DNA from 3 places in the Pseudomonas sivasensis genome. Region 1 is predicted to be linked to each of the others. Evidence: riboswitches for the same ligand, from Rfam matches in the RefSeq annotation. Region 1 holds a riboswitch; each other region holds the start of a gene.
The links. A riboswitch is a leader RNA that binds a small molecule or an ion and turns the genes downstream of it on or off. The one in region 1 is predicted to bind cobalamin.

Region 2: another riboswitch for cobalamin. It lies ahead of LRO94_RS12270 (CbtB domain-containing protein); the one in region 1 lies ahead of cobO (cob(I)yrinic acid a,c-diamide adenosyltransferase).
Region 3: another riboswitch for cobalamin. It lies ahead of LRO94_RS19260 (ABC transporter substrate-binding protein); the one in region 1 lies ahead of cobO (cob(I)yrinic acid a,c-diamide adenosyltransferase).

Annotation. Positions count from the first base shown of each region.
Region 1 is NZ_CP090029.1:4,569,902-4,580,217, reverse strand. Features, by position in the region: gene LRO94_RS20635 (C40 family peptidase) at 1-354, shown strand, start outside; gene LRO94_RS20630 (PQQ-dependent sugar dehydrogenase) at 489-1,802, opposite strand; cobalamin riboswitch at 1,902-2,154, shown strand; gene cobO (cob(I)yrinic acid a,c-diamide adenosyltransferase) at 2,234-2,845, shown strand; gene LRO94_RS20620 (cobyrinate a,c-diamide synthase) at 2,842-4,149, shown strand; gene bluB (5,6-dimethylbenzimidazole synthase) at 4,146-4,796, shown strand; gene cbiB (adenosylcobinamide-phosphate synthase CbiB) at 4,793-5,701, shown strand; gene cobD (threonine-phosphate decarboxylase CobD) at 5,694-6,683, shown strand; gene LRO94_RS20600 (cobyric acid synthase) at 6,680-8,131, shown strand; gene cobU (bifunctional adenosylcobinamide kinase/adenosylcobinamide-phosphate guanylyltransferase) at 8,289-8,810, shown strand; gene cobT (nicotinate-nucleotide--dimethylbenzimidazole phosphoribosyltransferase) at 8,807-9,862, shown strand; gene cobC (alpha-ribazole phosphatase family protein) at 9,859-10,316, shown strand, end outside.
Region 2 is NZ_CP090029.1:2,741,711-2,752,026, reverse strand. Features, by position in the region: gene cobN (cobaltochelatase subunit CobN) at 1-1,043, opposite strand, end outside; gene cobW (cobalamin biosynthesis protein CobW) at 1,047-2,108, opposite strand; cobalamin riboswitch at 2,202-2,402, opposite strand; cobalamin riboswitch at 2,444-2,649, shown strand; gene LRO94_RS12270 (CbtB domain-containing protein) at 2,746-2,934, shown strand; gene LRO94_RS12265 (CbtA family protein) at 2,946-3,650, shown strand; gene LRO94_RS12260 (cobalamin biosynthesis protein) at 3,647-4,039, shown strand; gene cobM (precorrin-4 C(11)-methyltransferase) at 4,110-4,856, shown strand; gene nfuA (Fe-S biogenesis protein NfuA) at 5,105-5,689, opposite strand; gene LRO94_RS12245 (hypothetical protein) at 6,089-6,379, opposite strand; gene LRO94_RS12240 (fatty acid cis/trans isomerase) at 6,637-8,928, opposite strand; gene metH (methionine synthase) at 9,095-10,316, shown strand, end outside.
Region 3 is NZ_CP090029.1:4,277,827-4,288,142, forward strand. Features, by position in the region: gene LRO94_RS19240 (amino acid aminotransferase) at 291-1,487, shown strand; gene LRO94_RS19245 (hypothetical protein) at 1,586-1,795, shown strand; gene ptrR (putrescine utilization regulator PtrR) at 1,840-2,712, opposite strand; gene LRO94_RS19255 (aldehyde dehydrogenase family protein) at 2,818-4,200, shown strand; cobalamin riboswitch at 4,453-4,646, shown strand; gene LRO94_RS19260 (ABC transporter substrate-binding protein) at 4,762-5,772, shown strand; gene LRO94_RS19265 (iron ABC transporter permease) at 5,769-6,785, shown strand; gene LRO94_RS19270 (ABC transporter ATP-binding protein) at 6,782-7,546, shown strand; gene LRO94_RS19275 (GNAT family N-acetyltransferase) at 8,378-8,866, opposite strand; gene LRO94_RS19280 (GNAT family N-acetyltransferase) at 8,863-9,312, opposite strand; gene LRO94_RS19285 (LysR family transcriptional regulator) at 9,450-10,316, opposite strand, start outside.

The sequences.
Region 1 (10,316 bases):
TATCGCTGGGGTGGCAACACGCCGGACTCGGGCTTTGATTGCAGTGGCCTGATCGGCTTTGTGTTCCGTGACGCCGCCGGCATTTCCCTGCCACGCACTACCCGTGAGCTGATCGTGATGCGCGCTCAGGACGTGAGTGAGCAGAACCTGCAAACCGGTGACCTGCTGTTCTTCGCCACCGGTGGTGGTTCGCAGGTCAGCCATGCTGGGATCTATGTGGGCGAGGGCCGCTTTGTCCATGCGCCGCAAACCGGCGGTACGGTGAAGCTCGATACCCTGTCCAAGGCGTATTGGCAGAATGCCTATCTGAGCGCCAAGCGGGTATTGCCAGCAAACCTGGCACGTAATCCCTGAACCCAATACCTAACTAAATGTGGGAGGGGGCTTGCCCCCGATAGCGAAGTATCAGTCACAGTGTCTGTGCCTGACCCACTGCTATCGGGAGCAAGCCCCCTCCCACATTGGTTTTGTCATGCTTCTGGGGGCGTTTATTTGGCCGCCGACACCCGCCATACCTTGTTCCCCACGTCATCCGCCACCAGCAAGTCCCCTTGCTGATCAATCACCACGCCCACTGGGCGGCCCATGGCTTTCTCATCTTTATCAAGGAAGCCGGTCAGCACGTCCACCGGCTGACCTTTAGGCAGGCCTGCGTCGAATGGCACGAAAATCACCTTGTAGCCGCTGTGCGGCTTGCGATTCCACGAGCCATGCTGGCCGATGAATGCGCCGTTGCTGAACGGCGCCGGGAGTTTGCTGCCCTCGGCGAACGTCAGGCCCAAAGAAGCGGTGTGCGGCCCTACGGCGTAGTCCGGCGCAATGGCCTTGGCGACCAGGTCCGGGTTCTGCGGCGTGACGCGCACATCCACATGCTGACCGTAATAGCTGAACGGCCAGCCATAGAAACCGCCGTCCTTGACCGAGGTGATGTAGTCCGGCACTAGGTCGCTGCCGATCTCGTCGCGCTCGTTCACCGCTGTCCACAGCTTGCCGCTCTGCGGTTCCCAAGCCATGCCATTGGGGTTGCGCAGGCCGGAGGCGAAAATACGGTGCTGGCCGCTGGCGCGGTCGACTTCCCAGATCGCGGCACGCCCCTGTTCCGCCTCCAGGCCGTTTTCACCGACGTTGCTGTTTGAGCCGACGCTCACGTACAGCTTGCTGCCGTCCTTGCTGGCCACGACGTTTTTCGTCCAGTGGTGGTTCAGCGGACCGCCTGGCAAGTCGACCACCTTGGAGCCTTGGGCCTTGATGGCAGTTTCGCCTGGCTGATAGGGGAAACGCAGCAGCTTGTCCGAGTCGGCCACATACAGGTCGTTTCCGACCAGGGTCATACCGAACGGCGAATTGAGGTTTTCCAGAAACACCGTACGTGTTTCGGCGACGCCGTCGTGGTCGGCATCGCGCAGTAGAGTGATACGGTTCGGGCTCGGCACCCCGGCGCCGGCACGTCCCATGACCTTCTCCATGACCCAGCCGCGTATGCCCTTGGCGTCATCCGGTTTGGGCGGTGCGTTGGTTTCCGCCACCAGCACATCGCCATTAGGCAACACATACAGCCAGCGCGGGTGGTCGAGACCCTCGGCGAACGCGGCCACTTGGGTGCCGGGGGCTGCCGTTGGCTTCGCGCCATCTGGCCAGCCGATGGCTGGAGCGATGTTGACGGTAGGGATCAGCGTTTTGTTCGGTTCCGGCAGTCTGGGCGAGGGGCCGGTGCCGTCGGAAACCTTCAGGGTTGAGCTTTCTCCGCACGCCGCGAGGGTGCCGGCAAGCATGATTAACAGGGCGAGTCTGGTTTTATGCATGGTGTTCTCCTTGATACCTGTAAGGGTAGAGGAGGGCGGTGGTGCGATGGTTCAAGTACTCGACCAGCTTTCATTGACGCTCCATCCCCAACCCACTAACCTTCGCCGCTTGTTCCAGGTGCTCTGTGACCCGTGGGTCGACAGAGTGAAACAGGGAAGCCGGTGAGTGAGCGCGCTTGTACACAGCGCCGCCGCAATTCCGGCGCTGCCCCCGCAACGGTAAATGAGTCAAGACGCTGCTTTTGCCACTGTATCGCGTGCGATATGGGAAGGCGCAGCGTTGGCCTGCTTGCTCTCTACAAGAGCTGCGCCACTCATGAGCCCGGAGACCGGCCTGGATCATCCAACAGCATCACGGTGGGCGATGCTTGGCTGTCTGTTTTTTCTTTTTCCTGCCCGCCGTTTTTGTCCAGCCCCAACGGAGAGCTGCCATGACCGATACCCCCGACCGCGACGAACGCCACCTGGCGCGCATGCTGCGCAAAAAAGCCGTGATCGACGAGCGCATCGCCAACTCCCCTAACGAATGCGGCTTGCTGCTGGTACTCACCGGCAACGGCAAAGGCAAGAGCAGCTCGGCGTTTGGGATGCTCGCTCGCGCCATGGGCCATGGGATGCAATGCGGTGTGGTGCAGTTCATCAAGGGGCGTAACAGCACTGGCGAAGAGTTGTTCTTCCGCCGCTTCCCCGAGCAAGTGCGTTTCCACGTCATGGGCGAAGGCTTTACCTGGGAAACCCAGGACCGCCAGCGCGATATCGCCGCCGCCGAGGCAGCCTGGGCGGTATCCCGCGAACTGCTGCAAGACCCAACCATCGGCCTGGTGGTGCTGGACGAGCTGAACATAGCCCTCAAGCACGGTTACCTCGACCTGGACCAAGTGCTCAGCGACCTGCAAGCCCGCCCGCCGATGCAACACGTGGTGGTCACTGGCCGTGGCGCTAAGCCGGAGCTGATCGAGATGGGCGACACCGTCACCGAAATGGGCATGCTCAAACACGCATTCCAGGCCGGTATCAAGGCACAGAAGGGCGTCGAACTTTGAATCAGCCCCGTCATTGCCCGGCCGTATTGATCGCCGCACCGGCGTCCGGCCAAGGCAAAACTACCGTCACCGCCGCCCTGGCTCGTTTGCACCGCAATCTGGGACGTAGGGTGCGCGTGTTCAAATGCGGTCCGGACTTTCTGGACCCGATGATCCACGAACGCGCCAGCGGTGCGCCGGTGTATCAATTGGATATGTGGATGGTGGGCGAGCAGGAAAGTCGCCGCCTGCTGTGGGAAGCGGCGGGGGAGGCCGACCTGATCCTGATCGAAGGCGTGATGGGTCTGTTCGACGGCACGCCCTCCAGTGCCGACCTGGCGCGGCACTTCGGCGTGCCAGTGCTGGGCGTGATTGATGGCACCGCCATGGCCCAAACCTTTGGTGCTCTGGCGCTGGGCCTTGCGCGCTACCAGCCGGATCTACCGTTCGCGGGCGTGTTGGCCAACCGCGTCGGCACGTTGCGTCATGCGCAATTGCTCGAAGGTAGCCTCACTGAAGGCCTGCGCTGGTACGGCGCGCTGTCCCGCGAGACGGGAATCGAGCTGCCGAGCCGTCATCTGGGCCTGGTTCAAGCCAGCGAACTGAATGACCTCGATGCACGCCTGGACGCCGCCGCCCAAGCCTTGGGCAGCAGTTGCGAAGTCGCTTTACCGCCGCCCGTGACCTTCGCCGCGCCTGAAGTGATCGAAGCTGAGCCGTTGTTGGCCGGTGTCCGCATTGCCGTGGCCCGCGACGAAGCCTTCGCCTTCACCTACGGCGCCAGTCTTGACCTGTTGCGGGCGATGGGCGCTGAGCTGACATTTTTCTCCCCGATCCACGATCGCGAATTACCTGACGCCGACAGTCTGTATCTGCCTGGCGGCTACCCGGAACTGCACCACCAGGCGTTGTCGGAAAATACTCCGATGCTCGACGCCATCCGTGCTCACCATGCGGCGGGTAAGCCGTTGCTCGCTGAGTGTGGCGGCATGCTCTACCTGCTGAACTCCCTCACCGACGTCGACGGCAACCGCGCCGAACTGCTCGGCCTGTTGCAGGGTGATGCAGTGATGCAAAAGAAACTGGCGGCCCTGGCGCTGCAAAGCGTCGAATTGCCGGAAGGCGTGCTGCGCGGCCATACCTATCACCACTCCCTGACCAGCACCGAATGGCAACCGATTGCCCGTGGTCTGAGCCCCAATGGTGGGCGCGGGGCCGAAGCGGTCTACCGACAGGGGCGGATGACGGCCTCTTACGTGCACTTCTACTTTCCGTCGAATCCGGCTGCTGTGGCCGCATTGTTTTTACCCACGATAGCGCCATGACTGACAACGCCTTCCCCCAGGCCGACCGCGATGCCGTTTACCGCGCCATTGCCGAACGCCGCGACATGCGCCACTTCAGCGGTGGCACTGTCGCCCCTGAATTGCTCCACCGCCTGCTTCAGGCCGCGCATCAGGCGCCGAGTGTCGGCCTCATGCAGCCCTGGCGTTTTATCCGCATCAGCGACCGCCACCTGCGCGGGCAGATCCAGCAACTGGTGGAAGAAGAGCGCGTGCGCACAGCCGAGGCCCTTGGCGAACGTACCGATGAGTTCATGAGGCTTAAGGTCGAAGGCATCAATGACTGTGCCGAAGTACTGGTGGCGGCATTGATGGATGATCGCGAGCGCCATATTTTCGGCCGGCGCACCTTGCCGGAGATGGACATGGCCTCGCTGTCCTGCGCGATCCAGAATCTGTGGCTGGCCGCTCGCGTGGAAGGCCTTGGCATGGGCTGGGTCTCGTTGTTTGAGCCCCAGGCCCTGGCCGATTTGCTGGGCCTGCCGCCCGGCGCAAAACCTCTGGCTGTGTTGTGCCTGGGGCCGGTCGTCGAGTTCTATCCGGCACCGATGTTGCAGCTCGAAGGCTGGACCGAACCGCGTCCGCTGAGTGACATGTTGTATGAGAATACGTGGGGAGTAAGTCAATGAGTGTGGCCTTGCTGTGTGTCGCTGCAGTGGCGTTGGATGCGCTACTGGGCGAGCCCAGGCGCTGGCATCCGCTGGTGGCGTTCGGCAATTTTGCCGGGCGCATCGAGCAACGTTTCAACAGTGGCGGCCGTGGCTGGCGCAGTCACGGCGTGACGGCGTGGTTTATCGCCGTGGTGCCGCTGACGCTGCTGGCCACCGCGTTGTCGTGGGCGCCTTATATCGGCTGGGTGTTGGAGATTCTGGCGTTGTACTGCGCCCTCGGTATGCGCAGCCTCGGCGAGCATGTGATGCCGGTGGCCCAGGCGTTGCGCAGCGATGACCTGGATGAAGCCCGCACGCGGGTGAGTTACCTGGTGAGCCGCCAGACCAGCGAGCTGGATCGCACCGAAGTCGCCCGCGCTGCCACCGAATCGGTATTGGAAAACGGCAGCGATGCGATATTCGCCGCGCTGTTCTGGTTCGTGGTCGCTGGCGTACCGGGCGTGGTGCTCTACCGATTGAGCAACACCCTTGATGCCATGTGGGGCTATCGCAACGAACGCTTCGAGCGCTTCGGCTGGGCCGCAGCGAAAATCGACGACGTGCTCAACTACATTCCGGCACGCCTGGTGGCCTTGACCTACGCCGTGCTCGGCAAAACCCGCCTGGCCCTCAAATGCTGGCGCACCCAGGGCCCGACCTGGGACAGCCCCAACGCCGGGCCGGTGATGGCTGCCGGCGCAGGCGCCTTGGGTGTTGAATTGGGTGGTGCTGCGATTTATCACGGCGAAGTGCACCAGCGTCCGCCATTGGGCGAAGGCCCGGCGGCGGATGCCGACTCCATCGACCGAGGCTGGCAACTGGTGCAGCGCGGCGTATGGTTGTGGCTGCTGATCCTATGTGTGGGGGCGCAATTCTATGCTTGAACACGGTGGCCGACTGCGTAAAGCATCCATTCAATACGGGATTGCCGAGGCCGACTGGCTTGACCTGTCCAGCGGTCTCGCGCCTTGGCCCTGGCCGATCCCGCCGATCCCGCTGCGTGCCTGGGCACGATTGCCAGAGACCGACGACGGCTTGGAACAGGCTGCCAGCGAGTACTACGGGGCCGCGCATTTATTGCCGGTGCCCGGTTCCCAGGCGGCGATCCAGTTGCTGCCGCGCCTGCGCCGATCCGGCAAAGTCGGCGTGCTGTCGCCTTGCTATGCCGAGCATGCCGAAGCCTGGCGCCGCGCCGGGTATGTGGTGCGCGAGGTGCAGGAACAGGAAGTCGACTTCTTCCTCGATAGCCTCGACGTTTTGGTGGTGGTCAATCCCAACAATCCTACAGGCCAGAGCCTGACTCCCCAGCGCCTGCTGGACTGGCACACACGGCTGGCCCAGCGCGGCGGCTGGCTGGTGGTGGACGAAGCGTTTATGGACGTGACGCCGGAGTTGAGTTTGGCAGGCCAGGCTCATCAGGTCGGTCTGATTGTGTTGCGCTCGTTCGGCAAGTTCTTCGGCCTGGCCGGCGTGCGTCTGGGATTTGTGCTGGCCGAACGCAAGTTGCTCAAGTTGCTCGCTGAACAGGTCGGGCCTTGGGCCGTTAGCGGACCGACGCGCGTGTTGGGGCAAGTGTGCCTGCGCGACACTGCCGGGCATACCCGTCAGCGGGCGCGTTGCGTCGAGGCTGGCGAGCGATTGTTCACGCTGCTTGAGCGCCACGGATTTCAGCCTCAGGGCGGCTGCGCGTTGTTCCAATGGCTGATCACCCCGCACGCCGAACGCATGCACGAATTCATGGCCCAGCGCGGCATCCTCCTGCGCCTGTTCGTCCACGACAGCAGCCTGCGCTTCGGCCTGCCCGACACCGAGGCCGATTGGTTGCGACTCGACGCCGCACTGGCCGCCTATAAGGATGCTTCATGAGTACGCTGATGGTGCAAGGCACCACGTCCGACGCCGGCAAAAGTACGCTGGTGACCGCGCTGTGCCGCTGGCTGGTACGCCAAGGCGTCGCAGTGGTGCCGTTCAAGCCGCAGAACATGGCGCTCAACAGTGCCGTGACGGCCGAAGGCGGCGAGATCGGCCGCGCCCAGGCGGTGCAGGCCCAGGCAGCTAATCTGGCGCCTCACACCGACATGAACCCGGTGCTGCTCAAACCCAACAGCGACACCGGTTCCCAAGTGATCATCCACGGCCGCGCCGTGACCACCATGAACGCCGTGGCCTATCACGACTACAAAGCCATCGCCATGCAGGCAGTGCTGGCCTCCCACGCACGGTTGAGCGAAGCCTATCCGGTGGTAATGGTGGAAGGCGCAGGCTCCCCGGCGGAGATCAACCTGCGCGCCAATGACATTGCCAACATGGGCTTCGCCGAAGCCGTCGACTGCCCAGTGCTGCTGATCGCCGACATCAATCGCGGCGGTGTGTTTGCCCATCTGGTCGGCACCTTGGAATTGCTTTCGCCCACCGAACAAGAGCGGGTCAAGGGCTTCGTCATCAACCGTTTTCGCGGCGATATCGCGCTGTTGCAACCCGGTTTGGATTGGCTGCAAGCACGCACTGGCAAACCGGTGGTGGGGGTTTTGCCCTACGTGATGGATTTGCACTTGGAGGCTGAAGACGGCATCGACCAGCGTCAGATCGACAAGGCGGCGCAGGTGCTCAAGGTGGTGGTGCCGGTATTGCCGCGCATCAGCAATCACACGGATTTTGACCCACTGCGCCTGCATCCTCAGGTGGATTTGCAGTTTGTCGGTCCGGGCCAGTCGATTCCTGCCGCCGACCTGATCATCCTGCCGGGCTCGAAAAGCGTGCGCAGTGATTTGGCGTATCTGCGTGCCAATGGCTGGGATACCGCCGTAGCACGGCATTTGCGGTATGGCGGCAAGGTGCTGGGGATTTGCGGCGGGTTGCAGATGCTGGGCGAGCAGGTGCATGACCCATTGGGGCTGGAAGGAGCGGCGGGTTCCAGTGAGGGGTTGGGGTTGTTGGCGTTCAGCACGACTTTGGAAGAAGAGAAGCAACTGCGCAATGTGCGGGGGCGGTTGTTGCTGGAGGATGCTGAGGTCAGCGGGTACGAGATTCATGCGGGTGTGACGTGTGGCGCTGCCCTGTCGAACGCCGCCGTGCTGCTGGAGGACGGTCGCCGTGACGGCGCGCAAAGTGCTGACGGGCAGATTCTCGGCACGTATCTGCATGGCTTGTTCGAGACCCCGGCGGCCTGCAGTGCGTTGCTGCGTTGGGCAGGGTTGCAGGATGTGCAGGAGGTGGACTACCACGCCCTGCGCGAGCGCGATATCGAACGCCTGGCCGATCTGGTGGAGAACCATTTGGACACCGATTTGTTGCGCAAACTGTGTGGGATTTAATGGTGTACACACGGTTCAAAGGTGGGAGGGGGCTTTCGGTGTACATATCCATTCCTGCGTTCGGCCAGCGTGGTTTACGGGGCGACTTCAGATCAAAAGCAGGATCAAAAACGACTCGCTTCGCATCGTGGATGGGTGAATGGGTAGGGGGTGTCTCATGCTTCAACTGATTTTAGGCGGCGCTCGTTCCGGTAAAAGCCGCCTGGCCGAAAAGCTCGCCAGCGACAGCGCTTTGCCCGTCATCTATATCGCCACCAGTCAGCCGCTTGACGGCGAGATGAATGCCCGCGTTGCCTCGCATCGCGAGCGTCGCCCTGATCATTGGGGTTTGATCGAAGAGCCTGTCGAGCTGGCGCGTGTGCTACGCGAAAACGCCGCACCCGGTCGCTGCTTGCTGGTGGATTGCCTGACCCTGTGGCTGACCAATCTGCTGATGCTCGAAGACGCAGAGCGCTTGGCGTTTGAGCGCGATCAATTGCTGGAAACCCTGGCCACGCTGCCGGGGGAAATCATTTTTGTCAGCAACGAGACCGGAATGGGTGTCGTGCCGCTGGGCGAATTGACTCGCCGCTATGTGGATGAAGCCGGTTGGCTGCATCAAGCTTTGGCCGAGCGGTGTCAGCGTGTTGTCCTGACGGTTGCCGGCCTGCCCCTGACTTTGAAAGGTATTGCGTTATGACTGACACCTGGTGGCTCAACCCTTGTAAGGCGATTGACGCCTCGGCGTACGAACAGGCCTTGGCGCGCCAGCAGCAATTGACCAAGCCGGCCGGTTCCCTCGGTCAGTTGGAAGCGCTGGCCGTGCAATTGGCTGGCTTGCAGGGCCAGGTCAAACCGTCGGTTGATCACGTGTGGATTGCGATTTTTGCCGGGGATCACGGCGTGGTTGCCGAAGGTGTGTCGGCGTATCCCCAGGAAGTGACCGGGCAGATGCTGCATAACTTTGTCACCGGTGGTGCGGCCATCAGCGTACTGGCGCGGCAATTGGATGGGCAGTTGGAGGTGGTCGACCTCGGTACGGTGAACCCGTCGCTGAGCCTGCCGGGCGTGCGTCACCTGAATATCGGTGCGGGCACCGCCAACTTCGTCAAGGGCCCGGCAATGACCGTGGCTCAGGGGCAATTGGCATTGCAAGCGGGTCGCGACAGCGTGCTGCGTGCCCGTGAAAGCGGTGCGCAGTTGTTTATCGGCGGCGAAATGGGCATCGGCAACACCACCGCCGCCAGTGCGTTAGCGTGCGCGTTGCTCGATTGCCGCGTCAGCGATCTGACCGGCCCGGGTACAGGGTTGAACGCTGAAGGGGTGAGCCACAAGGTTGCCGTGATCGAACGCGCGTTGGCGTTGCATGCCGGGCAGCGTGGTGACGCACTGCACACCCTGTTCAACCTGGGCGGCTTTGAGATTGCTGCATTGGTGGGAGCTTATCTGGCGTGCGCCCAAGAAGGCGTGGTGGTGCTGGTGGATGGGTTTATCTGCACGGTCGCCGCACTGGTGGCCACGCGTCTGAATTCGGACTGCCGCGATTGGCTGTTGTTCGGCCATCGGGGCGCTGAACCGGGTCATCGTCATGTGCTGCAAAGCCTTGATGCACAACCGTTGCTCGAACTCGGCTTGCGCCTGGGCGAAGGCAGCGGCGCCGCGTTGGCGGTACCGTTGTTGCGCCTGGCGTGTGCGCTGCACGGGCAGATGGCGACCTTTGCTGAAGCGGCCGTGGCAGACCGTCCGGCATGATTTTGCACCTGGACCTGCTGCGCCACGGCGAAACCGAGCTGGGCGGCGGCCTGCGTGGCAGCCTGGATGACGCCTTGACCGCCAAAGGCTGGGAGCAGATGCGCGCCGCCGTCATAGCGCAGGGGCCTTGGGACCGGCTCATCAGTTCGCCGCTGCAACGCTGCGCGCGCTTCGCTGATGAGTTGGCGGCGCGGCTGAAGGTGCCGGTGAGCTTGGAAAAGGACCTGCAAGAGCTGCACTTCGGCGCTTGGGAAGGACAGAGCGCGGCGGCGTTGATGGAAACCGACGCCGAAGGCTTGGGCCTGTTCTGGGCAGATCCCTATAGCTTCACGCCACCTGAGGGTGAGCCGGTCAGGGAATTTTCCGAACGTGTTTTGAGCGCCGTCTCACGCTTGCATCAGGCCTATGCCGGTGAGCGCGTGCTGTTGATCAGCCATGGCGGGGTGATGCGTTT
Region 2 (10,316 bases), 1.8 Mb from region 1:
CACACCACGTCCGACTGGCTGCGTTCGCTGCGCCAGGCCAGGTCTTTGAAGCTGATCGGCCGGCTGATAATGCGGCCGTCCAGCTCCGGCAAGGCAATGTGCATCGCCAGGTCGCGCGGGCCCAGGCCTTGTTCACTGGCCTCCCAGCCGGGCTGGTTGTCCTGGGCGCAAATCGCCTGGATCACCGGAATATTGCGGCGAAATGGGCGCAAATGCGGGGCTTCGGGGCTGGATTGGGCAAAACCGGTGGTATTCAGAATCACCGATGCCTGCACGTCATCCAGCAAATCCTCGACCACCGCGAGGCAGCCGGGCTCTTTCAAACTGGCCACCGCCATCGGCAACGGGTTGAGGCCCGCCGCCTGCAAGCGCTGGCAGAACACATCGATAAAACCGGTATTGGCCGCCTGCAAATGGGAGCGATAGAACAGCACCGCCGCCACGGGATGGTCGGCGTGCCAATCTGCCTGCCAGTCGCTCAGGCGAGCGTTGGCTTTGCCGGGATGATAAATCGCCGTACGCGGCAGGGCTTGCGGCTCGGCCCACGGGTAGTCGCGGCCCATATAGCCGCTGGCCAGGCAGCGATAAAAGTCCAGCGCGTTGCCCAGCCCGCCCTGGCGCAGAAACTGCCACAAGCGATCCCGTGCCTCGACGCCGACGGTACTGAGACCGCTGAGTTCCGGGTCCGGGCGATCATCCCCCGGCACCAGGATCAGCTGCACACCGCGCTCGGCCAACTCCACCAAGCGTTCGATGCCGTAGCGCCAATAACCGATGCCACCGTGCAGGGAAATCAGGATGACCTTCGCGTGGCGCAGCACCTCATCGACATACAGGTCGACCGAAGCGTGGTTCTGCACCTGCATCGGGTTGGCCAGGCGCAGGCTCGGGTAGTCATCCGGCAACTGCTGGGCCGCTTCGGCCAGCAGCGCCAGGCTGGAATCACCGCTGCACAGGATCACCAGCTCGGCGGGGGTTTGTCCAAGGTCGGCAATATTGTCGTCCGCGACAAAACCACCGGGCTGAGTCCTGAGCAGGTGCATGGATTAAACGCTGAGCGCGGCGCGCAGTTGCGCTTCGAGGCCGACCGCATCCAGGTCCTGGCCGATCAGTACCAGGCGCGTGATGCGTGCTTCGTCAGCACCCCAGGCGCGGTCGAAGTGTTTGTCAAAGCGGGTGCCCACGCCCTGGATCAACAGGCGCATCGGCTTGTTCGGGATCGCGGCGAAGCCTTTGACACGCAAGATGCCGTGTTGCACGACCAGTTGAGTCAATGCGTCGAGCAGCAGCGCTTCGTCGGCCTGGGGCAAGTCGATGGAGATGGAATCAAACGCATCGTGGTCGTGATCGTCTTCACCTTCGTGGTGATGATCGTGATGACTATGACGACCGTCGATATGCTCTTCGGAGCCGGCGCCCAGGCCAATCAACACGTCCAGGGGCACGCGACCGCTGCTGGCTTCGATGATTTTGACGGCTGGCGGCAGCTCTTCGGCGACTTCCAGGCGCACACGGGCCAGGTCTTCCGAGCTGATCAGATCGGCCTTGTTAAGGATGACCAGGTCCGCGCTGGCCAGTTGGTCGGCGAACAGCTCGTGCAGTGGCGACTCATGGTCCAGGTTCGGGTCGAGTTTGCGCTGGGCGTCCACTTGATCGGGGAACGCAGCAAAGGTACCGGCGGCCACGGCCGGGCTGTCGACCACGGTGATCACCGCGTCAACCGTGCAGGCGCTGCGGATTTCCGGCCACTGGAAGGCTTGCACCAGCGGTTTTGGCAGGGCCAGGCCCGAGGTTTCGATGAGGATGTGGTCGAGGTCACCGCGACGGGCGACCAGTTCGCGCATCACCGGGAAGAATTCTTCCTGCACGGTGCAGCACAGGCAGCCGTTGGCCAGTTCGTACACGCGGCCATTGGCTTCTTCTTCGGTGCAACCGATGGAGCACTGCTTGAGGATTTCACCATCAATGCCCAACTCGCCGAACTCATTGACGATGACGGCGATGCGACGGCCCTGGGCGTTGTCGAGCATATGGCGCAGCAGGGTGGTTTTGCCCGAGCCGAGGAAGCCGGTAACGATGGTGACGGGGAGTTTGGCCAGTGTTTTCATCGGATGCCCTTGGGGGCGGGCATACGGGACGATAGGCCCTGCGGCGCGGCGCAGAAGCGGATTTCGTCACCGGATCACCCCGCCCGGTTGAATTAGAAAATCGGTTGCGAGGCAGGTCTCCTGGCTTAGGGCTTGCGGGTCGTTAGACCGGCGCCGGCTGCGCCTTCCCGCCGTTGATGGCAGTGGCGTGGCAGTCGGATGAACCCTTCACAGTTGCGGGGGCAGCCGCGGATTGAACCGCGTTCCCTTCTTAGCTTCGGCCTGGGCCGAAGAACCTCGAAGGTGCAAGGCTACAGGGGCTCGGTGAATTTGACTACCGTCGCTCTGCATGCTTTCCTACATGCCTTGTTTCGGGTGCCCTTCACAGGGTGAAACGGGAAACCGGTAAATCATGCCTGCCATGACCAGTCCGGTGCTGCCCCCGCAACGGTAAGCGAGTGAAGCGTCAGATCCACTGTGCCTGTAAGGCATGGGAAGGCGATGCTTTATAGACCCAGTGTCCCTCGCAAGCCCGGAGACCGGCCCGAAAAATCAGATAACAAACCCGCGGTGGGCGGGCGCTGTTCGGAACTCTGCGTGCCTGGCTCGCGGGGTTTTCATGCGCTCGTTTCATCCAGACACCTGAAAGGGACGCGCCATGTCGATCATCAGCAGCACTTCGCACTCCGCCAGCAGCACCTCTACCTTGAGCCAACGCCTGACCGCCGCCATCGGTGCGTCGATCCTCGGCGCGTGTCTGGTGTATTTCGCCGGTTTCTCGCATATCGAGGCGGTGCACAACGCTGCCCACGATACCCGCCACAGCGCCGCGTTCCCGTGCCACTGAGACCTGCCGACATGATCAAGCGTATTGCGCAAACCGCAGGTTTCACCGGCCTGTTGGCCGCGCTGCTGCTGACCCTGCTGCAAAGCTTTTGGGTCGCCCCGCTGATTCTTCAGGCGGAAACCTTTGAAAAAGCCCCGGCGGCAACCGAAGTGGTGCATGAGCACGCTGCCGGCGCTGCTGCCCACACCCACGATGCCGAAGCCTGGGAGCCTGAAGATGGCTGGCAGCGCGTGCTGTCGACCACCGGTGGCAACTTGGTGGTGGCGGTTGGTTTTGCACTGATGCTGGCCGGCCTCTACACATTGCGCGCCCCCACCCGCACGGCGCAGGGCCTGCTGTGGGGCCTGGCCGGTTACGCAACCTTCGTGCTGGCGCCGACGATGGGCCTGCCACCCGAGTTGCCGGGCACCGCCGCCGCTGATCTGGCACTGCGCCAGACGTGGTGGATCGGCACTGCGGCCTCCACCGCTGCCGGGATTGCGCTGATCGTGTTCGGGCGCAACTGGCTGCTGAAAGTGCTGGGCGCTGCCATCCTCGCGGTACCGCACATCATTGGCGCGCCGCAACCGGAAGTGCACGCAATGCTCGCGCCGCAAGCCCTGGAAACGCAGTTCAAAATCGCTTCGCAACTGACCAACGTGGCGTTCTGGCTGGCCCTGGGCCTGATCAGCGCCTGGCTGTTCCGCCGCAAACGCGACGATCAATACTCCGCATGACCTACGTGGTCGGCCTGGGTTGCCAGCGGGGTTGTGAGGTTCATACCCTGCTGGCGCTGTTTGATACCGCTCTCGCCGAGGCAGGGATTGATCCCCAATGCATCACCGCGCTGGCCAGTATCGACCGCAAACACGACGAGCCAGGCTTACTGGCTCTGGCACGGCACTTGAACCTGCCGCTGGAGTGCTTCAACGCCGAGCAACTGGCGATTTATGAACACCGGCTAAGCCACAAGTCCGACGTCGCGTTCGCCCACACGGGGTGTTACGGCATCGCCGAAAGTGCCGCCCTGGCCCTTGTTGAACAGCTCGGCGGCGCGCCTGCCCAGTTGCTCATCACCCGCAAAAAAACCGCCCAAGCCACCTTTGCGTTGGCCTGCGCCGGTTAAAACCCCGATAATCGCCCTCCCCGATCATGAGCAATCTTCATGCTCGCCCGTTTTTTGACAGGAATTCTCCATGACCGTCTACTTCATCGGCGCCGGCCCCGGCGACCCGGAATTGATTACCGTCAAAGGCCAGCGGCTGATCCGTAGTTGCCCGGTGATCATTTATGCCGGTTCGCTGGTGCCTGCGGCGGTATTGGAAGGTCATCAGGCAGAACACGTGGTCAACAGCGCCGAACTGCACCTTGAACAGATCATCGACTTGATCAAGACCGCACACGCCAAAGGCCAGGACGTGGCGCGCGTGCACTCCGGGGATCCGAGCCTTTACGGAGCGATCGGCGAGCAGATCCGCCTTTTGCGGGAATTGGGCATTCCATTCCAGATCATTCCTGGCGTCACCGCCGTAGCCGCCTGCGCAGCGTTACTGGAGACGGAGCTGACCCTGCCAAACATCGCCCAAAGCGTGATCCTGACCCGTTATGCCGATAAAACCAGCATGCCCGCCGGTGAGGGTTTCGACAGCCTGGCGCAGCACGGTACGACCATGGCGATTCATCTGGGGGTGAATCATCTGGAGAAAATCGTCGCCGAACTGCTGCCGCACTATGGCGCGGATTGCCCGATCGCCGTGGTGCATCGGGCGACTTGGCCGGACCAGGATTGGGTAGTGGGCACCCTTAGTGATATCGCCGAGAAAGTCGCGTCCAAAGGTTTTCGGCGTACGGCGTTGATTGTGGTGGGCCGGGTGCTGGCGAGTGACAGTTTCAGTGAGTCGTCGCTGTATCGGGCGGGGCATGCGCACCTTTATCGACCTTGATTTTTCACCTCACAAAAACCCTATAAGCTACTGATAAATATCAATAAATACAGATAAATATGGGAGGATTTTGCTCCTGATAGCGGTGGGTCAGCTTCCAATGGGGCAACTGAGCTACCGCTATCGGGAGCAAGCCCCCTCCCACAGTTAATGTTAGTTGTTAGGTTTATTGCGTAAGACCATGAATTTAAAGCAAAAAAAACGGCGCTCACGGGGCGCCGTTTTTCTGTTCGCAGTGAACGCCTTACTCAGTAGTAGGCGTTTTCTTTCTGCGTGTGGTCCGTCACGTCACGGACGCCCTTGAGCTCCGGAACGCGCTCCAGCAGGGTGCGCTCGATGCCTTCACGCAGGGTCACGTCCGCCTGGCCGCAGCCCTGGCAGCCGCCGCCGAACTTCAGCACGGCGATACCGTCATCGACCACGTCGATCAGGCTGACCTGGCCGCCGTGGCTGGCCAGCCCTGGGTTGATCTCGGTTTGCAGGTAGTAGTTGATGCGCTCGTTGACCGGGCTGTCGGCGTTGACGCTCGGCACCTTGGCGTTCGGCGCCTTGATGGTCAACTGGCCGCCCATACGGTCGGTGGCATAGTCCACCACCGCGTCGTCCAGGAAGGCTTCGCTGAAGTGGTCGATGTACGCGGTGAAGCTTTTGAGCCCCAGGGCGGTGTCTTCAGGTTTCTCTTCACCGGGTTTGCAGTAAGCAATACAGGTCTCGGCGTACTGGGTGCCGGGCTGGGTGATAAAGACGCGGATGCCGATGCCTGGGGTGTTCTGCTTGGACAGCAGGTCAGCCAGGTAATCGTGGGCGGCGTCGGTAATGGTTATGGCAGTCATGGAAACTCCTCACAGGCTTGCCCGGAGTTTACGCCAAATTATTACGGAGGTACAAAGTCCTAGTGTTTTTGTCGGGTTAGGCTTTGGTTTCGGGGTGGTGGTGTGGATGTGGGGTGTATATCCGTTATTTAGGTGGCGGCTACTATTGGTTCCGCCCTGACGGCGAGTCACTTTTGAAAAGAGCCAGAATGCCGGCCCAGCCAAAAGCAGCCAAAAGGCTCTTGCCCCACCACTCGGTGCCTCGCCTAGGCGCGGCATGGCCGTAATCCGAGATTGATTTTGGGGGGCGTTTTCAGATCAAAAGCTAGAGCGCGACGGCTTTAGAGCCGACTGGATTTTTGTCTGGTGTACTCGGGTAAAAATGTGGGAGGGGGCTTGCTCCCGATGGCAGTGGGTCAGTTACAGATCTTTTCGCTGACACACCGCCATCGGGAGCAAGCCCCCTCCCACATTTTGATCTCCATGTATCAGATAGGTATCAGCCTGCTTTTGCTCTGCTTTTGCTCTGCTTTTGCTCTGCTTTTGCTCTGCTTTTGCTCTGCTTTTGCTCTGCTTTTGCTCTGCTTTTGCTCTGCTTTTGCTCTGCTTTTGCTCTGCTTTTGATTTGGCCCTTACATCCTTTTCGCTGACGAAGTCCGCGGTCTTTTGATCTGCGCTTTTGATTGTGATCTTGGGCGCCCCGTCAAACACGCTGGCCGAACGCAGGCTTGAATCCGTGGGTAACCCGGCAGGACGCCGGGTTAGCCGCGCTGGGCCATGGATGGCCCATCGCGGCGGCCCACGGATTCAAGCCGGAGTGAGGGCACACCGAGCCTAGGCGAGGTGCCGAGTGTTGGGGCGAAGCGTTTTTGGTTACTTTTTGCGCTCTTCAAAAAGTGACCCGCTGTAAGAGCGGAACCCATAGCCGCCGTTACCCAAATAACGGATATGCCCGCCCCCCCAACCACTCACAAATTCTCATACCGATTCATATCCAGGACCCCCGCCTCAACCGGCGTAGTCTCCCGAACATACTCCGACAAGTCGTGGAAATACCGCCAAAACAGCGGATGACTACGCCTCACCCCCCAACGATCCACAATCTTCTCAAACTGCGCGGCATCCTTGACCTGCTCCATCTGCGCCACAAAAACAGGCACTTCCTGCGCCGGAATATTGAACATGAAGTTCGGATAACTACTGAGCACCCCAGGGTAAACAGTCACCGTATCCAGCCCCGGCTGATAGCGGTACGCCTCACCCAGCAAAAACGCCACATTACTGTGAGCCCTATTACGCAGCAGGCTGTAAACCACACGCGTCCCACTGGCAGTCTCAACACGCAACATCGTCGCCTCAGGCAACTGATCTATCACCTTAAGACCAGCCGCCGGACGCAAGGTCAGCCGGCTAAGCGCCTGCTCAGCATCCCGCAAGGCAGGCTCAATACCGTCACGCGAACAATAAGCACCAGAACAGCGATTGATCGGGTCCGGGCTCGCATTCAGATCGCCGTAACGGGCAATCAACTGGTTGGCAAAGTCCCGCTTGGGATCCTGTTCATTGAGGTGCAAACCTGTCGGCTTATCGTCATCAATGGCTTCGTAATCCAGCCACAGCTTGATCTTGCCGCTGTTCTGGTACCAGTCGTCCATAAAGTCTTCACGAGAGTCCGCCGGCATCAGGCGCAGGAAGTTCTGCTCGGCACCGTTACGGATCAAGTCGAAGTAAAGGCGAGTCTGGGCCTGGTGCGAGACGTTGCCAAACACATCGAAATTCACCGCCAACTGGTAATAGGTCCGTTCCAGCAACGGATAGTCGAACAGCCACATCGTCTGAGGCACTTCGCCGATCAGGCCTTTGTTGACCGATGCACTGTCAAAGTGGCGGAAGATACTCAGCAAGGCGTTGTCATTGCCCGCCCACAGGCTCGACCAACTGGGTGGCGGCAAATCGGCATAACTGTCCCGGCGCAGCGCTTCGTACTGGTTGCGCTTGTCGCGATAGGCCAGCCATAGGCTCAACACGCTGCCTACATCATCGTTCTGCCCCGGCATGGCGAGCAACGGCGTGGCCTGTCCGCGATAACGTGCATCGGTGATGTACAGGTCGTGGTCCGGGTCCTGGAACAGGGCCCAGAAGTTGTCGCGGATCACATCCGTGGCGATCTGCCCACGGCACACCGGCCCACGAATAAAGGTGCGTACAAAGTACTCGGCGTTATCCAGCATGAACTGGTAGCGCGCCTTGGCGGGGATTGCCTCGAAGGTGTCGAACGGATTGGCGCGACGTCCAGGCCCGTAACCCGGCAAGGCGCTGACCTGCCAATCACCGGTGTAAAACAGCGCTTTGATCCGCGCCATTTTGGCAGCGCTGAACGGATAGGTAATGTGAGTCTTGTGCACGATCACACCCTGCACCGGCCACAGACGGTAGTACACCCGCGTGCCCGGATCGTCATTGGGGCGACGGGTGCTGATCAGGTCGATGGGCTGCCCACTCGGCGTGCGCGAGCGCACCCACTGGAAGAAATGCCCCGGCTCGCCGTTCTCGAAATAGATGTGGGCCAGGAACAAGTGCTCGAACAACCAGCGGGCCACCAGGCTTTCTCGGGCGCCGGGCTGGTTGAGCAGGTTTTCCCACTGCTGCACCTGCAAGGCTTCCTTGGCACTCGGTGCCAGGCCCTGCTCATCGATCGGCGCGCCGGACGCCAGCCAGCGCTGCAGCGTCTGGTATTGCTGGTCGGTCAGGCCGGTGACCGCCAGTGGCATGCCTTCCTTAGGATGACTGCCTGCGTAGGCATTGAATTCGCCGGGGGTGGCGCACATGTTTTCGCGGTTCAGGCCCAGCACAATGTCGTCGGGCAGCTTGGCGTTGGGCTGCAGCGGCGCGTTATGCCCCAGTTCCAGCATGCGTGCCATCAACGCGGCCTGGCTGCCCTGGGCGTCCAGCACCGAATAGAAGCCCTTCTGCTGCCAGGCTTGCTTGCCGAATGCGTCATAGAACAAGCGCGTAGTCGGCGCAGCCTGGCTGCGCTCGCCGTCGTACACCGGCACTTTGCTCGCGCCTCGGGCGGCGCCCTCGGCACTGCCCAGGTTGAGCTGGCAGGCGGAGTCATAGCAGGCATGGCAGGCCACGCACTTCTCGGTGAAAATCGGTTGGATGTCGCGGGTGTAGGAGATCGCCGGGGCGGGACCTTCTGCCTGGGCAGTACTGGCAATCAATGCCAGGACGGCGCTGACGATAAGACGAAGTGACATGTATCCGGTCCCGATTCAATGCGTGCGCTGAAAAATTGCCGGTGATTCTACCGGGCCATCGCACCTCACAACGTGAGCGATATTCATGCAAAAGCCGGACATGCCGCAAATCCGCACAGGTTTGCTATGATCCACGCCCTCCGTAATGCCTGACCAGAGTAGTCCCATGTCCGATCGTAGCGCTCGTCTGCAAGCCCTCCACCACGCCCTCAAGGAACGCATCCTGATCCTCGACGGCGGCATGGGCACGATGATCCAGAGCTATAAACTGGAAGAGCACGACTACCGTGGCAAACGCTTTGCCGACTGGCCGAGCGACGTCAAGGGTAACAACGACCTGTTGGTGATTACCCGCCCGGACGTGATCGGCGGCATCGAGAAGGCCTACCTGGATGCCGGCGCCGACATCCTCGAAACCAACACCTTCAACGCCACGCGCATTTCCATGGCCGATTACGGCATGGAAGAGCTGGCCTATGAACTGAACGTCGAAGGCGCACGCCTGGCGCGCAAGATCGCCGACGCCAAGACCGCCGAGAACCCGGACAAGCCACGCTTCGTTGCCGGCGTCCTGGGCCCGACCAGCCGTACCTGCTCGCTGTCGCCCGACGTGAACAACCCCGGCTACCGCAACGTGACTTTCGATGAACTGGTGGAAAACTACACCGAGGCCACCAAAGGCCTGATCGAAGGCGGTGCGGACCTGATCCTGATCGAAACCATCTTTGACACCCTCAACGCCAAGGCCGCGATCTTCGCCGTGCAGGGTGTGTTCGAAGAGCTCGGCATCGAATTGCCGATCATGATCTCCGGCACCATCACCGACGCCTCCGGCCGTACCCTCTCGGGCCAGACCACCGAAGCATTCTGGAACTCGGTCGCCCACGCCAAGCCGATTTCCGTGGGCCTGAACTGCGCCCTGGGTGCCAGCGAGCTGCGCCCGTACCTGGAAGAGTTGTCCAACAAGGCCAACACCCATGTGTCGGCGCACCCGAACGCCGGCCTGCCCAACGAATTCGGCGAGTACGACGAACTGCCTTCGGAAACCGCCAAGGTCATCGAAGAGTTTGCCCAGAGCGGCTTCCTCAATATCGTCGGCGGCTGCTGCGGCACTACGCCTGGTCATATTGAAGCCATCGCCAAGGCCGTGGCCGGTTATGCGCCGCGCCCGATCCCGGATATTCCCAAGGCCTGCCGCTTGTCGGGCCTGGAGCCGTTCACCATTGATCGCAGCTCGCTGTTCGTCAACGTCGGCGAACGCACCAACATCACCGGCTCCGCACGCTTTGCCCGCTTGATCCGCGAAGACAACTACACCGAAGCCCTGGAAGTCGCCCTGCAGCAGGTGGAAGCCGGCGCCCAGGTGATCGACATCAACATGGACGAAG
Region 3 (10,316 bases), 290 kb from region 1:
CCACCACCCGCGAACTTTCAGAGCGAGCAGTAGGAAAAAACCATGATAGCCATAGAAGTGGTGGCGAATGTGACGGGTTTCAAGGCAATCGTCCTGCCTGCCATCTGGGATCGACGTTGCAATAAGACTAACGGTCAGCAAATAAACCGAAAAACTTGGCCGAAAAGCCGTTTCGGTTGTCGCCCTCAGCCGTGATGGCCTCTATACTAGCTCCCCGTTTGTGCACCGCTCTAGTGCATTCGGCTGGAGCGCGACACGTCCCTCCCTTCCCCCATAGAGCTGCCGCAAAAATGAGCCTGTTCTCCGCTGTCGAAATGGCACCACGCGATCCTATCCTGGGCCTCAACGAAGCATTCAACGCCGACACACGAACCACCAAGGTCAACCTTGGCGTAGGCGTTTACTGCAACGAGGAGGGGAAGATTCCACTCTTGCGTGCCGTTGCCGAAGCGGAAGCCATTCGCGTGGCGCAACACGCCGCCCGTGGCTACTTGCCGATCGACGGTATCGCCGCCTATGACAAGGCCGTTCAAACCCTGCTGTTCGGGAACGACTCGCCACTGCTCGAAGCTGGTCGTGTCGTGACCGTCCAGGCCGTTGGTGGCACTGGCGCCCTGAAGATCGGCGCTGATTTCCTCAAGCAACTGCTGCCAGACGCCGTCGTCGCCATCAGCGACCCGAGCTGGGAAAACCACCGTGCGCTGTTCGAAACCGCTGGTTTCCCGGTGCAGAACTACCGCTACTACGACGCCGCCACCCACGACGTGAACCGCGCCGGCCTGCTCGAAGACCTCAACGCCCTGCCGCCGCAGTCCATCGTGGTGCTGCACGCCTGCTGCCACAACCCGACCGGCGTCGACCTGAGCCCGGCCGACTGGCAAAACGTGCTGGACGTGGTCAAGGCCAAGAACCTGGTGCCGTTCCTCGACATGGCCTACCAGGGCTTTGGCGATGGCATCCACGAAGACGCAGCCGCTGTGCGCCTGTTCGCGGAATCGGGCTTGACCTTCTTTGTCTCCAGCTCGTTCTCCAAGTCGTTCTCTCTGTACGGCGAACGTGTGGGCGCGCTGTCCATCGTCGGCGACTCCAAGGAAGAAAGCGCGCGCATCCTGTCCCAGGTCAAGCGTGTGATCCGCACCAACTACTCCAACCCGCCAACCCACGGCGCAGCGATCGTTGCCGCCGTGTTGAACAGCCCTGAACTGCGCGCCCAGTGGGAAGCCGAACTGGCCGAGATGCGCCTGCGCATCCGTGGCATGCGTGAGCAGATGGTTGCCGAACTGGCCAAGGCTGCGCCGGGCCACGACTTCAGCTTCGTCGGTCGCCAGCGTGGGATGTTCTCCTACTCCGGTCTGACCGTTGAGCAAGTCACCCGCCTGCGCAGCGAGTTTGGTATCTACGCGCTGGATACCGGGCGTATCTGTGTGGCGGCGTTGAACCAGTCGAACATTGCTGCGGTCACACAGGCAATCGTTCAGGTGCTGTAAACCTGCTAGCGTTGCACAGAAGGGGAAGCCATGGTTTCCCCTTTTTTGTGTCCAGCCCCTAGACTGAACCCTGACCGCCCCTTTGCTGTGAGAGCTCTATGAGAAACGACGACTTGGACCTGCGCGCCGACCGCGACGAACTGCACGACTACACCCCACGCGCGCCGCAGGTGAAGCGGCAGAAGAGTTTGGTGTTGCAGGTGGCCCTCGGTGTATTCCTTGGTGGTTTGGCGTTGTGGCTGGTGCAGTTGGGTGCGACAGCAATCATGGCGAAACTCGCCATGGGCACCTTCCAGTTCGGCGGCTGATAAAAAAACAGGTGGGACGGGACTTATCCCCTCCCACAGTGGATTCAGGCGGCTACCAGCCCGCGCTCTTCCAGCAACTTCACAAAGCTGTTCAAACTCTGCGAAACAGTCCCCCGCCGCCAGATCAACCAAGTGTTCAGCAAGCGAAAGCTGTCCATCAGTGGCCACACACTCACCGCAGCGAACCCGGGCATGCTTTCCAACATACTGCGCGGCATCAGCGCCAGCCCAGCACCGGCGCTGACGCAGGCGAGCATGCCGTGGTAGGACTCAATCTCGAAGATCTTGCCCGGCACCGCGCCATCCTGTGAGAACCAGCGTTCAAAGTGATGCCGGTACGAGCAGTTCGAGCGGAACGTATAGATGTTCTCGCCATTTACGTCCTGCCCCCGGCTGATCGGCGCATGGTGCAGTGGCGCGATCACCACCATCTCCTCCTCAAACACCGCCACGCCCTCCAGGGTCGAATGCAGCACCGGCCCGTCGACAAACGCGGCGGTCAGGCGCCCCGACAATACCCCCTCGATCATGGTGCCCGACGGCCCGGTGCTCAGGTCCAGTTCGACCTTGGTGTGCTTCTGGTTATACGCCGCCAGCAACGCCGGGATACGCACCGCCGCCGTGCTTTCCAGGGAGCCGAGGGCAAACGCCCCCTGAGGTTCTTCCCCCGCCACCGTCGCGCGGGCCTCTTGCACCAGATCGAGAATGCGCCGCGCGTAACCGAGGAAATTCCAACCCGCCGGCGACAGGCGCAGTCGGCTCTTCTCGCGGATAAACAGCTCCACGCCCAGATCCTGCTCCAGTTGCTTGATCCGCGTGGTCAAGTTTGACGGCACCCGATGAATCAACTGCGCGGCGGCGCTGATGCTGCCTTGTTCGGCGACGGCCTTGAAGATTTCCAGTTGCACGAGATCCAATTCATTCTCCATTTGTGAACGTATTGCTTAATATTATTCAGTTTCCAGAAAAGATCCAGCCCCGTACGCTGACCTCCATTCCCAACGTACACGCAGGACGGTGCCATGAACGCGAACACCCACGCCTTATCGATCAACCCCGCCAACGGCCAAACCGTCGGCAACTATCCCTACGAAACAACAGCGCAGCTGGATGCCGCCCTCGACCGCGCCACCAGCGCCTTCCGCACATGGCGCCGCCAGCCGGTGAGCCAGCGCGCCGAGCTGCTGTTAGCCCTGGCCGCCGCCTTGCGCGAGCAAGCCGAAGCCATGGCGCAGATGATCACTCTGGAAATGGGCAAACCCATCGCCCAGGCACGTGCCGAAGTCGAAAAATGCGCGCAACTGAGTGAATGGTACGCAGCCCAAGGCCCGGCCATGCTCGCCCCGGAACCGACCCTGGTCGACAACGGCACCGCCCACATCGAATACCGCCCGCTGGGCCCGATTCTCGCCGTAATGCCGTGGAACTTCCCGGTATGGCAGGTACTGCGCGGCGCCGTGCCAACCATGCTCGCCGGCAACACTTACGTGCTCAAACACGCGCCGAATGTGATGGGCAGCGCCTACCTGATCCAACAAGCGTTCCGTAAAGCCGGCTTTGCTGAAGGCTTATTCGAAGTGATCAACGTCACCCCCGAGGGCGTGTCCAAAGCCATCGCGGACCCACGTATTGCCGCCGTGACCCTCACCGGCAGCGTGCGCGCCGGCATCGCTATCGGCTCCCAGGCCGGTGCCGCGTTGAAAAAATGCGTGCTGGAACTGGGCGGCTCCGACCCGTTCATCGTGCTCAACGACGCCGACCTCGACGCCGCCGTGCAAGCCGCGCTCATCGGCCGCTTCCAGAACAGTGGCCAAGTCTGCGCCGCCGCCAAGCGCCTGATCATCGAAGCCGGTGTTGTGGAAGCCTTCACGGCCAAGTTCGTCGACGCCAGCCGTGCCTTGGTGATGGGCGATCCCACATCAGCTGCCACCTACATTGGCCCAATGGCCCGCTTCGACCTGCGCGACGAGCTGCACGGTCAGGTCCAGGCCACCCTGGAGGAAGGCGCGACCCTGTTGCTCGGCGGCCATAAAGTCACAGGCGACGGCAACTACTACGAGCCGACCGTACTCGCCAACGTCACCGACCAGATGACCTCGTTCAAACAGGAACTGTTCGGCCCCGTGGCCTCGATCATCACCGCCCGCGACGCCGACCACGCGGTGGCCCTGGCCAATGACAGCGAATTTGGCCTCACCGCGAGCATCTTCACCACTGACGCAGCGAAAGCACGGGATATCGCCAATCAGCTGGAAACCGGCGGGATCTTCGTCAACGCCTTCAGCGTCTCCGACCCACGGGTGGCGTTTGGCGGCGTGAAGAAAAGTGGATTCGGTCGCGAGCTGTCGCACTTCGGCGTTCGCGAGTTCTGCAATGCGCAGACGGTGTGGCTGGATCGAAAATAACCCCGGCTGCGCAGCGGGCCTTTCATGGCAGGCGGCCGTGTTGTGGTGAGCGATCTGATCGCGCATTTAGGCGGGATCAAGCAAAAAACAGATTGCGAAGCTACTGACGAACACACATTGGCCGTCTCCTTTTTGCGAGGCGCGAACGTCCTAGCGACTTTTTAACGATAGGCGCCATGACTTGGCGCGACATCGAAGATCGCGCCACCGGCACGCGAACTGAAGCTCAGCCTCCCTCTGCGAGGCTGAATCAACTACCATAGCGCCGCCGGTTCCCCCATGGGACTAATAGGGAATTCGAAACGCCGCCCGCGGCGTCAATCGAAACTGCCCCCGCAACTGTAGGTGCCGAGCCTGCTCCTTAACGCCACTGGACCTCGTCCGGGAAGGCTGGAGCGTGGCGAAGACGCATCAGTCAGGAGACCTGCCGGCCCAGCACAATCACTAACCGGCGGGGTGTCCGGGAAGGACATCCTTGCCTGCCCGACCGGCAGCGTTCAAGGGCGTATTTCCGAGCCGTACTGCCCCTGCTTCACCTACGGTTCACACGGAGATCGCCCCATGCTGCCACGCGTTACTGCCCTGATCACCGGTCTGGGTTTCTGTGCCCTGGCTCAAGCGGCGCCCACTCACTACCCGCTGACGATCCAAAACTGCGGCAGCGCCGTGACCTTCCCGCAAGCCCCCGCACGCAGCGTGACCATCGGCCAGGCCGCCACCGAAATGCTGTATGCCCTGGGCGTCGGCGACAAAGTGGTCGGCACCTCGCTGTGGTTCAACAGTGTGCTGCCCCAGTACCAGGCGCAGAACGACAAAATCGAACGCCTGGCCAACAACGAGCCAAGCTTTGAAGCCGTGATCGCCAAACGCCCGCAACTGGTGGCTGCCGAGCTGGAATGGGTGGTCGGCCCGCAAGGCGTGGTGGGCACCCGTGAGCAATTCCACGAATTGAAGATCCCCACCTACCTGCTGCCTTCCGACTGCGAAGGCAAGGACAATCTGGTGGGCGCCGACGGCACGCGGCTAGAGCCGTTCCGCATCGAGACCCTTTACAAGAGCATCAGCCAACTGGCCGAGATTTTCGACGTGCAGGCGCGCGGCCAACAGCTGAACGACGACCTCAAGGCGCGCCTGGCCAAGTCCGTTGCCACGGCGCAGAGTAAAGGCCTCAAGCAAGCCAGCGCGCTGGTGTGGTTCTCCAGTTCCGAGATAGCCAGCGACCCGTACGTGGCGGGCCACAAGGGCATCCCCGAATTCATGCTCGAAACCCTCGGCCTGCACAACGTGGTGCAGTCCGATGAAGAGTGGCCCGCCGTTGGCTGGGAAACCATCGCCAAGGCCAACCCGACGTTCCTGGTGATCGCCCGCATGGACCGTCGCCGCTACCCTGCCGACGACCATGAAAAGAAACTCGCCTTCCTGCGCAGCGACCCGGTCACGCGCAACATGGACGCCGTCAAACACAACCGCATCATCATCCTCGACGCCTTGGCGCTGCAGGCCAGCCTCCGCACGTTCGATGGCCTTGAACAGCTGGCCGGCGCCATCGACGGCTACGACCTGCGCAAATGAGTAAAAGCGTGATCCGCACCCTGCTCGCCCTGACCCTGCTTTTAGCCGCCCTACTCGCGGGCGTGGCCATCGGCGAAACGTCCATCGAGCCGCAGGTGGTGCTTCAAGTGCTCGCCAATAAGCTGTGGAACGCCGGCTATCTGCTCGATCCAATCGACGAAGGCGTGGTGTGGAACTACCGCCTGACGCGCGCCCTGGTCGCTGCCGCGTGCGGTGCGGGGCTGGCCACCTGTGGGGTGATCTTGCAGTCGTTGCTGCGCAACCCGCTGGCCGATCCCTATCTGCTGGGTATCAGCGCCGGCGCCTCCACCGGCGCGGTGTTGGTGGCGCTGATGGGCGTGGGCGGCGGGTTGATTTCACTGTCGGCCGGCGCGTTTGTCGGGGCCATGGCGGCGTTTGCCCTGGTGATCTTGCTCGCGCGGGCCAGCGGCTCTATGAGCGGTACCGGCCAGATCATCCTCGCGGGCATTGCCGGTTCGCAGATGTTCAATGCCCTGACCGCGTTTCTCATTACCAAGTCGGCCAGTTCCGAGCAGGCCCGCGGCATCATGTTCTGGCTGTTGGGCAACCTCAGCGGTGTACGCTGGCCTTCGGTGTGGCTGGCGGTGCCGGTGGCGGTTGCCGGCTTGGCGGTGTGCTTGTGGCATCGGCGTGCGCTGGATGCGTTTACCTTCGGCAGTGACTCGGCGGCGTCCCTCGGCATTCCGGTGCGCCGCGTGCAATTTGTGCTGGTGGGCTGCGCGGCGTTGGTGACGGCGGTGATGGTGTCGATTGTCGGCTCCATCGGCTTTGTCGGCCTGGTGATCCCCCATGCAGTGCGCCTGTTGCTGGGCACCGGGCACTCGCGGTTGCTGCCAGCCAGCGCCTTGGGCGGCGCGCTGTTTTTGATCGCGGCGGATGTGCTGTCGCGCACCTTGATCAAAGGCCAAGTGATTCCTGTGGGCGTGGTCACTGCCCTGGTCGGCGCGCCGGTGTTCGCGTTGATCCTGATCGGGCGGAGGAATGCGCGATGAAAGTGCTCAGTTGTACGGGCCTGGGTTTCAAGGTGCGCGATGCCGAGTTGCTACGGGATATTCATCTTGAGGTGCAGTTGGGGGAAACCTTGGGGATTGTCGGCCCGAACGGCTCCGGTAAATCCACCTTGCTCAAACTGCTGGCGGGGTTGCGAACACCCGCCTCTGGTGAGGTACGGCTTGGGGGCACGCGTTTGGGCGACCTGTCCCGCCGCGCCATCGCGCAACAGCTGGCAGTGGTGGAGCAACAGGCCGACACCGACGACGCCATCCGCGTATTCGACGCCGTGGCGTTGGGGCGCACGCCATGGTTGTCGGCGCTGAGCCCGTGGTCACGCGAGGACGACGCCATCGTGTGCCAGGCCCTGCACGATGTGGACGCCACCCACCTGAGCCAACGCGCCTGGCGCAGCCTCTCCGGCGGCGAACGCCAACGTGTGCACATCGCCCGCGCCTTGGCGCAACGGCCACAGATTCTGCTGTTGGATGAGCCGACCAATCACCTGGATATTCAACATCAACTGGCAATCTTGAAGGGTGTGCAAGGGTTACCGGTGACGACGCTGATCGCGCTGCATGACCTTAATCAGGCCCTGACCTGTGATCGATTGGCGGTGCTCGATCACGGACAATTGGTGGCGCTGGGCACACCGCTGGACGTGCTGACACCGCAGCGGTTGCAGGAGACGTTCGGTGTGCAGGGGCATTACCTGACGGACCCGTTTGATGGGGCGCAGATACTGCGGTTGCGTTCCAACTGAGGCGCTCGGTGAGCACCGCAGATGGACGTTAAGTGACCGATGAGCCTTTTGTGGTGAGCGGGCTTGCCCCGCGCTGGGCTGCGAAGCGGCCCCAATAAGGCCACCGCAATTCCTCAGAAAAACCGCGGTGCCTGGTTTTAGGGCCGCTGCGCAGCCCAGCGCGGGGCAAGCCCGCTCACCACAGAAAGCACTTTCAGTACAGGAAGTACTTTCACTACAAAAAAAAAGCACTTTCAGCACATAAAACACTTCCTCCATAGCAAGTACTTTCACCACAGACAGCACTTCCACGCGAATGGGCGTTATGTGACCGATGAGCCTTTTGTGGTGAGCGGGCTTGCCCCGCGCTGGGCTGCGAAGCGGCCCCGATAAGGCCACCGCAATTGCTCAGAAAAACCGCAGTGCCTGGTTTTAGGGCCGCTGCGCAGCCCAGCGCGGGGCAAGCCCGCTCACTACAGAAAGCACTTTCACCACAGACAGCACTTCCACGCGGCCGGGCGTTATGTGACCGATGAGCCTTTTGTGGTGAGCGGGCTTGCCCCGCGCTGGGCTGCGAAGCGGCCACGATAAGGCCACCCCAATTTCTCAGAAAAACCGCAGTGCCTGGTTTGGGGGCTGCGCAGCGGCCCCAATAAGGCCACCGCAATTCCTCAGAAAAACCGCAGTGCTTGGTTTTGGGGCTGCTGCGCAGCCCAGCGCGGGGCAAGCCCGCTCACTACAGAAAGCACTTTCACCAAAGGACATACGTTCAGCACAGGACGTACTTTCACCACAGGAAATACTTCCACCACAAGAAGCCCTCTGACCACAACGAGCGCGCTCACCGCAAACCTATAAACTCCGCTGCATATGCGTCGTCTGCCACACCGGGTCGGCCTCGACATCCACAATCTCAAACCCCTGCCGCCCCCAAAAATCAATCGCCCCAGGCAGGAATGGGTGGGTATGCAGATACACCACATCCACGCCATCCGCCCGCGCCCTGCCCTCCAACGCGCGGTATAACTCCCCCGCCAGACCGAAGCGGCGAAAGGCCGGAAGGACGAACAGGCGCACCACTTCCACAGTCTTGCGGCCTTGGTAATTCAATTGGGGGAAACGATCGTCGTAGGGCAAATAACCGATGGCGGCAATGATCTGGTGGTCCTGGCGAGCGATCAGGAAGTGCCCATCGCCGTGAAGGTAAGTGGCCTCGAATTGCGCCAGGTCGGCGGGCATGCTGGTATCGCTGAGCTTGGGGAACAGCTCGGCACGGGCTGCCAGGACGAAGGCCAGAACCTCTGGAATGTCGGCAACCGTGACCGTCTGGATATTGATCATTCACTCACTCGCTCGTACCGCAAATACCCGTTGGCGGCTGTTCCCACACACACGAACCCAGCCGCCTCATACATTAACCGGGCCGGGTTGTCCGCACGCACGCACAAGCTCAACCGCGCATAACCAGCCTGCCCCGCCGCCGCCCGGTAGGCCTCCAGCAATGCACGCCCAATACCCTTGCGCCGATATGCCTCGCCGACGTTGATCGTGCACAACTCGGCAAGACCGTCCTCGAGCATCCACATCGAATAACCGGCGAACTGTCCGTCGAGCATGGCCACCGTCAATCGCTCAACGTTGTTGACCCAACGTGCGAGGTGCCGTTCCAACTGTTCTTGCCAGGCCACTTCGTGTGCAGGCTCCCAACGCTGGATGTATCCCCGCTCGCCCCGGTAAACCGCGGGCAGGTCGGTGATCCTGGCCGGCCGTAGCGTCAGCTCGTTCACTCAAGCAACTCGCAGAATGAAGTGCCCTTCAGGGCTGCAGGCGGACAGGCCGGATGGGGCTGAGCGCTTGAGGCCGGGTTGAAGAATCTCATGTACATCCCTTCGTTTGAGTGGGAGGCGAAAGGTTACCCGGCCAGTCATGCATCCTCCAGCTTGTCGCGCAAAAACTCGATAAACCGCTGGGTCTTCGCGGGCAGCAGCCGCGTTTCGGTCAGGGCATAGACTGAAACCGACGAGCCATGCCAGTCGGGCAGTACTCTGCACAGTGTCCCGCTGACCACATCCTGCTCGGCAATGCCTTCGGGCAGCAGCGCAATCCCCAGGTTCAACGCGGCCAGGCGTCTGAGCATGCCCACGCTGTTGAGCTCAAACCGCCCGCTCACGTCGACGTCCACCTTCTCCGACCCCGACTCCAAGCCCCATCGATGCGCCCTTGACCCGCGCATGCGCAAACATTCGTGATGCGCCAGATCTGCTGGCTGAGCTGGCAGTCCGGCGCGTTCCAGGTACTGGGGCGAGGCGTAAAACGCTCGCCGCATATTCGCGAGTTTGCGCGCGATCAGGTGGGAATTGGCGGGCTCGCCCATGCGAATGACCACGTCCACTGGATCGCTGATCAAGTCGACCTGGCGCGGCGTTAAGTCGAGTTCGAACGTGATGTCCGGATACAACCGGGAAAACTCGGCAATCAACGGCGCCAGGTAGACCATCGCGAAATCCACCGGCAACGAAGCGCGCAGCACGCCGTTGGGTTGGGCGAGCATTTCGCCGAGTTGTTCATGGGCCAGGCGGGCCTCGTCGACGATGCGCTTGCACCGCTCAAAGTACAACTGACCCGCCTCAGTGGGCTCAATCTTGCGCGTAGTGCGGTGCAACAGCCGCAGGCCGATACCTTTTTCCAATTCGCTGATGCGCCGGGACAGCGTCGAGTTCGGCATGCCCAGGCTTTCGGCCGCGCGACTGAAACTGCGTGCCTTCACCACCTCGACAAACAGCGCCATATC